Desulfopila inferna: one gene and its partner. The protein of the gene in region 1 interacts with the protein of each later gene in a pairwise test. Links are inferred from orthologs where the notes say so. Each region holds a gene or a part of one and is shown in the gene's direction. Other genes may lie near its edges.

Evidence for each region.
Region 2: the proteins of pnp (region 1) and JWG88_RS04650 interact in binary tests that used the Escherichia coli proteins (3 or more experiments, as listed by UniProt). The link is inferred for Desulfopila inferna from one-to-one orthologs.

The regions. Positions count from the first base shown.
Region 1 is NZ_JAFFQE010000003.1:391,617-395,852, reverse strand. What follows is about bases 1,269-4,236. They hold pnp (polyribonucleotide nucleotidyltransferase), read left to right. Parts: upstream 1,269-1,700; coding sequence 1,701-3,773; downstream 3,774-4,236. Other genes in these bases: dut (dUTP diphosphatase), read left to right, coding at 3,853-4,236; rpsO (30S ribosomal protein S15), read left to right, coding at 1,269-1,424. Outside these bases: JWG88_RS10010 (DHH family phosphoesterase), read left to right, coding at 1-75; tRNA pseudouridine(55) synthase TruB, read left to right, coding at 92-835; more of rpsO, read left to right, coding at 1,155-1,268. UniProt on the Escherichia coli protein: Involved in mRNA degradation. Catalyzes the phosphorolysis of single-stranded polyribonucleotides processively in the 3'- to 5'-direction. Also involved, along with RNase II, in tRNA processing.
Region 2 is NZ_JAFFQE010000002.1:136,383-140,474, reverse strand. The notes cover bases 1,269-4,092. They hold JWG88_RS04650 (DEAD/DEAH box helicase), read left to right. Parts: upstream 1,269-1,826; coding sequence 1,827-3,359; downstream 3,360-4,092. Other genes in these bases: JWG88_RS04645 (30S ribosomal protein S1), read left to right, coding at 3,944-4,092; JWG88_RS04655 (hypothetical protein), read left to right, coding at 1,269-1,645. Also shown: JWG88_RS04660 (type IV pilus twitching motility protein PilT), read left to right, coding at 1-479; more of JWG88_RS04655, read left to right, coding at 875-1,268.

The DNA.
Region 1 (4,236 bases):
ACCGACAAGACCGCTGAACAGGTGCATCAGATTGTCACCGACGAATTGACACGAATGTTTGAGCGATCCTCCTGAATGTAATAAAAATCTTATGTCAGATATTGAAGCGGCGGTATTTCTGGTGGATAAACCCGCCGGCCCTAGTTCCTTTACCATGGTGAAAAATGTTCGGCGTCTCCTGGGGATCAAAAAAGTAGGGCATGCCGGAACTCTCGATCCTTTCGCCAGTGGTCTCCTGGTTATCTGCGCCGGAAGGCCGGCCACAAAAATAATCTCTTCGCTGATGGAAGGGGAAAAGGAATATCTCGCTACTCTGACACTTGGGGTGGAGACGACAACACAGGATCCGGAGGGGCAGGTTACCGCCACGACTGCGGTGGAACCTCTCGCCGAAGAGGTGGTTGAAAGGTGTCTGACAAGCTTTGTCGGAGAGCAGATGCAGATACCTCCTGTTTACTCGGCTTTGAAGCATAAAGGAAAGCCTCTTTATTATTATGCACGCAAAGGCATAGAGGTGAAGAAAGAGGCGCGCCATGTACATATCCGGCAGATAGAGAGAGTCGATGAGAATGGCATACTCAGTGGCTCCGGTGCGGAGCTCACTATCAGGGTAATCTGCAGTAAAGGCACGTACATTCGCACCTTGGCCGCAGATATCGGTCGGATGCTGGGTTGCGGCGCCTATCTCAGCAGCCTGCGCCGCATACGGAGCGGTTCTTTCTCGGTAACGGACAGTTTTTCTGGTAAGGATTTCACGGCGGAGAATGCCTACGAGCGTTTTTTGGCTGGAGCATTATCTGTAAATGATGTATGTAATCTATTGCAAAAATCCTAATTAATGGATAGGGTGTTGCCACCGGCAGGGGCAGAGGTGCAGACGCCTTAAGGCCATGGTCCGGGTCGACTGAATCATTGACATGGTAAGTCTTGTTTTTTTGTGATATTTAGTTGTACTGTTATCACCCCTCAAGGGACAGCTTAAGAGGTCGCTTGTTGTGGCATGTGTATTTGAGTACCCTGGGAATATTTTCTTATCCTGTTTAGCTGGGTCAGGAAATTATTTATGAAGGTGCTTATGGAGTTTTTATTGGATCAAATTCGTTTTCAAAAGATACCAGCGAATTTGTCCGGATGACATTTCAGGAGGATTTGTTGTGGCACAGACAGCTGTAAAGAAAAGTGAAATAATTGAGAAATTTAAGGTGCATCCTTCGGATACAGGCTCTTCAGAGGTGCAGATTGCTCTGCTGACGGACCGTATTCATTACCTCACCGATCATTTTAAAACTCACAAAAAGGACCATCATTCCCGACAAGGGTTGCTGAAATTGGTCGGACAGAGGCGGAGCCTTCTTGATTATCTGAAGAAAAAAGATATAAATAAATATAGAGCCCTGATTCAGGAGCTCGGTATTCGTAAATAGTGATTGTGCAGGGCTTCTGCCCTTTTCATGTTTACGTTCGTGCCATTATTTAACAGACTATTCCGGAAGACTCCGCAATAGTCTGTTGTTTTTGGTGTCTTTAAGTAATTTTACAATTGTTTGTAAGAACATGCTTTTTAAAGGCACTGCTTATCCGGTATAACCGGGTAGGTAAATACGCATTTCCGGAAAAAAAAGAGCATACGGGGCTGGTGGATAATCCAGTCATATTAGTGGCGCTGGGCATTTCCCTGATGCAATAACTATGGAGTTAAAATGTATAAAAAAGTAGAAGCACAAATAGGTGGGAAAAACATTTCCATTGAAACCGGTAAACTGGCCAAACAGGCCTCTGGTTCTATTGTGATCCAGTCAGGAGAGACCGTTGTCCTGGTGACCGCGGTTGCAGGCAAGGAAAATAAACCCGAGTTGGGTTTCTTGCCGCTGACCATCGAATATCAGGAAAAACTGGCATCTGTCGGCAAAATACCGGGCAACTATTTCAGAAGAGAGATAGGTCGCCCCAGTGATCATGAGGTGTTGACCTGCAGAATTATAGACAGACCGCTGCGTCCTTTGTTTCCCGCGGGCTATGCATCCGAGACGCAAGTTATCGCCACTGTTCTATCCGCTGATACCCAGAATGACCCGGATGTTCTGGCATTGGTCGGTGCATCATGCGCTCTGACCCTCTCCGACATTCCCTTCGGCGGACCTGTGGCCGGTGCCCGGGTTGGATATATAGACGGTGATTACGTTATCAACCCCACGGCGGACGAGCTGCTTGAATCCAGCATGAACATCGTTGTAGCCTGTACCCGAGATGCTGTTGTCATGGTCGAAGGCCAGGCCGACAGCCTCAGCGAAGCTGAAGTATTATCAGCCATATTTTTTGTGCACGAGCAGATACAGCCATTGATAGATCTGCAGGATGATTTGAGGTCCACCAATGGACGCGAGAAAAGAATTATCGAACCACCGCAGATTGATGAAGCCCTTCTGGAGAAGGTAAAAGAGGTTTCCTCCGAGGGTGTGATCAAAGTAGTCACCACGGCCGATAAAATGGAACGGGGTCGTCTTTCCGATGAGCTCAAGAAAAAAGTGATTGCCGAGCTTGATGAAAGCGGCGATCGGGCCGGGGAAATCAGTGATCTGCTGTCATCTTACAAGAAGACGGTCATGCGTAAAATGATCGTTGATGATGAGCGAAGGATTGACGGGCGCTCCTTTGATCAGATTCGTAATATTACCTGTGAAGTCGGTTACCTCCCGCGAACACACGGTTCTGCGCTCTTCACCCGCGGAGAAACCCAGGCCCTGGTGACGGCAACCCTCGGCAGCGAGAGAGACCAGCAGCGCATTGAAACCCTCACTGGCGATGAAAACAGAAGGTTTATGCTCCACTATAACTTTCCGCCATTCTGTGTGGGCGAGGCGCGCATGATGCGAGGTCCTTCAAGAAGGGATGTCGGCCATGGCACCTTGGCGATGCGCGGTTTATCCGGGGTTCTGCCCAGTGAAGAGGATTTTCCCTATTCGATTCGGGTGGTTTCAGAAGTGCTGGAGTCAAACGGATCTTCTTCCATGGCAACAGTATGCGGCGGCAGTATGGCCATGATGGACGCCGGAATACCGATCAAGGAATCGGTATCAGGCATTGCCATGGGACTTATCAAGGAAGGAGACAAGGTTGTTATTCTCTCCGATATCCTCGGCGATGAAGATCATCTCGGCGACATGGACTTCAAGGTGGTCGGCACTGAAGGCGGCATAACTTCACTGCAGATGGATATCAAGATTGCCGGGGTTGACCGTGAAATCATGGGAGATGCCCTTGAGCAAGCCAAGAGAGGAAGGCTGCACATTCTTGCTGAAATGAAATCAGGAATCTCCAAAGCACGTGAAGAAGTGTCAGAATATGCTCCTAAGTATCTGGTTATCAAAATAAACCCGGATAAGATTCGGGATATTATCGGCCCGGGCGGCAAAATCATCAAAGAGATGTCTGCTGAATACGATGCCAAAATAGAAGTTGATGACAGCGGTCTGGTGAAGATATTCACCTCGGATGGCAGCAAAGCTGAAGCATTGATCGAGAAGATCAAGGCGATTACAGCCGAGGTTGAAATAGGCAAGACCTACACCGGAGTGGTAAAGAGCATAAAGGATTTTGGCGCCTTTGTTGAAGTATTGCCGGGAACTGACGGCCTTGTTCACATTTCCGAACTGGATACCAAACGTGTTGCCAAGGTTACCGACGTGCTCAACGAGGGTGACACTGTGGAGGTGAAAGTTCTCGATGTCGACAATAGAGGCCGGATCCGTCTGAGCCGTAAAGCCCTGCTGTAATCGACTGAACGCGTGGTAATTATTTAATGCAAAGCCGGATCGTTATTGATCCGGCTTTTTTTTTGAATTGAAAAAATCAATGAGCGAAGAAATAATCACCTTTTGCCGTCTGGATCGACAGGCCACCGCCGATTTGGGTCTGCCTGCCTATGAAACAGAACATGCCGCGGGCATGGATATCCGTGCCGCGGTTGACACCTTTCTGATCCTGAGGGCCGGCGAACGTGCTCTTATCGGAACAGGACTGGCAGTTGCCATTCCTCCAGGTTTTGAAATTCAGGTACGGCCCCGCAGCGGACTAGCGGTTAAGCATGGTGTTACCGTGCTCAACAGCCCGGGAACGATAGATGCGGATTATCGGGGAGAGATCAAGATAGCGCTTATCAATCTCGGCACGGAGGATTTCCGTATTACCAGAGGAGATCGTATTGCACAATTAGTCGTGGCACCTGTTGTCCGGGCA
Region 2 (4,092 bases), on another replicon or contig:
GGCATCTCGTTCTGTCCACTCTGCATACCATCGATGCGGGACAGACCATAAACCGTATTCTCGGTATGTTCGAAAAGGATGAGCAGCCGCAGATCAGGAACAGGCTGATTGATACAATCAGGTGGATCGTCAGTCAGAGGCTGCTTCCCCGTATCGGCGGAGAACGTGTGGCGGCCATGGAAGTATTGCGTACCAGCCTGAGGGTGAAGGATCTTATTCTCAATGGAGAGTCCGAGGACAAGACCTTCTACAATGTCATCAAAAACGGCTCAGCCCTTGACATGCGCACTTTTGACCAGCATATTCTTGAGCTGTACAGTCATGGCATTGTCAGTGAACAGACGGCCATGACCTATTGTTCGCACAGGAATGAGATGCATCGCGGTATTGATCAGGTGAAAGCAGAGCGCGGCGAGGCAACCACTTCGCTCACAGGACTAGCCATGGAGGAAGAGGAAACTACGAATACCGGTTATTAGTGCCTTACTCCTTAAAAGCTGCCATTTAACAAGAAAACGAGAAATGTATTTAAAATCGTGAATGAGAGCTCTACAGACAAGGCACTTATCCAGCTCAGCCGGGCTAGTGCCTTACTCCTTAAAAGCTGCCATTTAACAAGAAAACGAGAAATGTATTTAAAATCGTGAATGAGAGCTCTACAGCCAGGGTACTTATACCCCTCAAGGGGGTACTGTAAAGAGTCCAGCTCAGCCGGATAGTACTCTTTGCTTCCAAGATTCTGTTATAAAAAGATTAGTAGATTAAAGGAAAATAGCCCTAGTATACCTCCGAGGAATATCAAGCTCGGCTGAATTAGCTGGCTTGGCTGCTTTTCCAGAATAGCCTGCTATACACTCGAAAAAATGAGGAAGAGATGAATACAATCTGCCGCTCCTGTGGAAAACAACTGAAATTGAGCACAAAAATGCTTGAGAGCATACATAAGCTGAGCCCAGAGAAGACCATCCGCATAAAATGTCCGGGATGTTCTGAGGTCATCGAGCTTGATCGTTCCATGTTGTCGCCCGCTCCAAAAGCATCAGCAGCACAGACACCTGCGGCACAAACGCCGACAGCGAAGCGGCCGGCAGCGAAGGCAAATACCGACGCATCCGGTAAACCGGGAGCTGCTGGTAATGCATTCATCAGGCCGCCTGCTCCGCCTGACATATCCTGGCTTGAAGAGGGCGTGTTTGATGAAGAACAGGTTATAGAAGATGTACCCCTTGCCATGATTCTCATGGAAGATTGCGAAAGCAGGGACACAATAATCGAAAGCATAGAGGGAATCGGGTATAAAACCGAAATTGTAAAAAATGTCCAGGATGCCATGGAGAAAATGCAGTTTGTCGAGTATTCCGCTGTTGTCCTGCATTCCCGTTATGAAGGAAACGGACTGGAATCCTCGGCTTTCCATAAATACATGTGTGATATGTCCATGGCGAGACGGCGCTTTATCTTTTATACCCTTGTGGGTAGAGAGTTTAAAACTCTTTATAATCTTCAGGCACTGGCGTATTCAGCGAACCTGGTTGTAAATGAGAACGAAATACCGTATTTTAATGTCATTATACGAAAGGCCATCCCGGAGTATGAGGAGCTTTTCGGCCCGATCACGGAGGAACTTCGTATGCAGGGCAAATAACTAGAAGTGAGCAACTCCCGGAGAACTGTTTCCGGGTTCATGGAAATTTTTCCAGGCATATCCTGATTATCCCGCTGTACCTGTCGAGCTTTCCTTATCCGTAGAATGATAGTCCGGTCTTCAAGTCGTCATAGAATTTGTAAGATGCGCTGTCACTCTCTTATACACCAACGTAAATCTCATGATAATAAATCTAATTACCACCACCCGTTTGAAGATCAAAAATGCCGTTATGCAGGGGAAGCGCAAATCACTTAGCTTTCTACCTGGAAAGTTCCGCAACGGTACTGCTGGAGAAAACCCGCTCCCGCCCGAGCAGGCTGAAAAGAAAAATGAAAATTCCCCTCCTCAACAACAGCAGGTCGACAGAGAGGCCCCGCAAAAAGCCAGGCCGGAAAAGAAAAAGAAATGGCAGCTGAGCAGCTTTCAAGTCGATCCTCTTCCCGGTAAGGTCCGGTTTCATGATATCGGACTTCCCCAGCAGGTGATGCGGGCTATCGCTGATCTGGGTTTTCAGTACTGCACCCCGGTACAGGCTGAGTCTTTACCTCATCTGCTTGAGGGCAAAGATCTTGTAGCCAATGCCAATACCGGCACGGGCAAGACGGCGGTGTTTCTCATGGCCATACTGACGCGGCTTCTGGGAGAGAATAAGGAGAAGAAATCCGACAGGGTGAGGACACTCATCCTGGCTCCGACCCGCGAACTCGTTATTCAAATAGCCGCAGAGGCCAAAGAGCTCAGCCGCTATACACATCTGCGGGTGGCAGCCGTCTACGGCGGCACGGAGTATCGCAAGCAGATGGAATTCTGCGAAAAACGCTGTGATATTGTGGTCGCCACCCCGGGCAGGTTGCTGGATTTCTGTCAAAAAGGGGTATTGAATCTGCAAAGCTGCGAAATAGTGGTGATTGATGAGGCCGACCGGATGCTGGATATGGGGTTCATTCCTGATGTGCGCCGCATTATGGGCCAATTGCCGAACAGAGGAACGCGGCAGACCCTGATGTTTTCGGCAACCATAACCGAAGAAGTTAAAAGACTAGCTTCCCAGTGGTGCAAGGATCCGGTCAATGTTGTGGTAGAGTCGGAGCAGGTTGCCGTTGAAAGTGTGGACCAGAAGGTTTATCTGGTGACTGCTTCGGAAAAGTACAAAATTCTCTATAATCTCATCAAGGGGAACGGAGGCGGGCGAATTGTGGTATTTGCCAACCAGAAAGCGGAGGCGAGAAAGCTCTATGAGAGATTGCGTCGCAATGAAATCAATTGCACTTTGCTCACTGGAGATGTACCTCAAACAAAAAGGACAGACCGCCTCGAACGTTTCCGGGCCGGTGGTATAGAGGTTCTGGTGGCTACCGATGTGGCCGGCAGGGGGCTTCATGTGGAGGGGATAACTCATGTCGTCAACTATAGCCTGCCATATGAGCCGGAGGACTATGTCCATAGAATAGGCCGAACCGGTCGAGCCGGCGCCGCCGGGGTTTCCGTCAGCTTTGCCTGCGAGGAGGGCAGCTTTATCCTGCCGGATATCGAAGAATTCATGGGAAAAAAGCTGGAATGCTTTTCGCCCGAAGAGCACCTGTTGATAGAACCGCCTAAAGGTGTGCCCTATAGTGGGCCAAAGGCGCCCAACAGCGGCAGTAAAAATTACAAGGCAAAGTCAAAAGGCCGGAGCTACCATGGCAAGCGGCAGCCGAAAAGGAACGCCTGAGGACGCCTGAAGGCCCATCTGATTTTCTGTAGAAAAATATCAGAATTTTTGCGGTCACGAGGACTTGTCCCCGACTTTTGCGGGATGGTCGATTGGAATCCCGGCATCTTCGATGATTTTCCTCTTCTTTGATTGATCGTAGAAATCAAAAAAAAACATAGATAAAACAAGGTCGAGGCCTTGCCAATACATGCTTGTGTAATACAATGTACACTTGAGTTGAAAGCAAATAGCAGGATTTCGAGGATGTGGCACAAGTGCAGGCGGAAGCGCAAATATCCTTGACCTGCAGATCGGCTTTTTCGAGTGGATTTAAATAGAACAAACCGCGAAGCCAGGCATGGATGCATGTCTGCATCCTCATATTTGCCGCAGTTCCACATCATTTTTTTTTCCTCAAAGTCCAGGTTGGTTGCTGGTCTGTGAAGAAAAGCTTGTAAATGCGTTGAAAATTTGCTATATGTTTCTAGCTTATAGTTTATGAAATTGCACTGACAGCGGTCTCATTTCATTAACCACCCGAAAAACTCGGGAAAAGACAAACCTTAACCTATTTGGGCTTTGGTCCAAAAAGAGCGAAATCCATGACAGAAGAATTAAACCAATTATCCCAGGAATCAGGCGGAGAAGAGTTAAGTTTTGCAGAACTCTTCGAAATGGAAGAAAACAATAAAGTAGTTGCCGTCGGCGATGTCGCCACAGGCACCATAATCGGATCCGTTGAGGATTACTT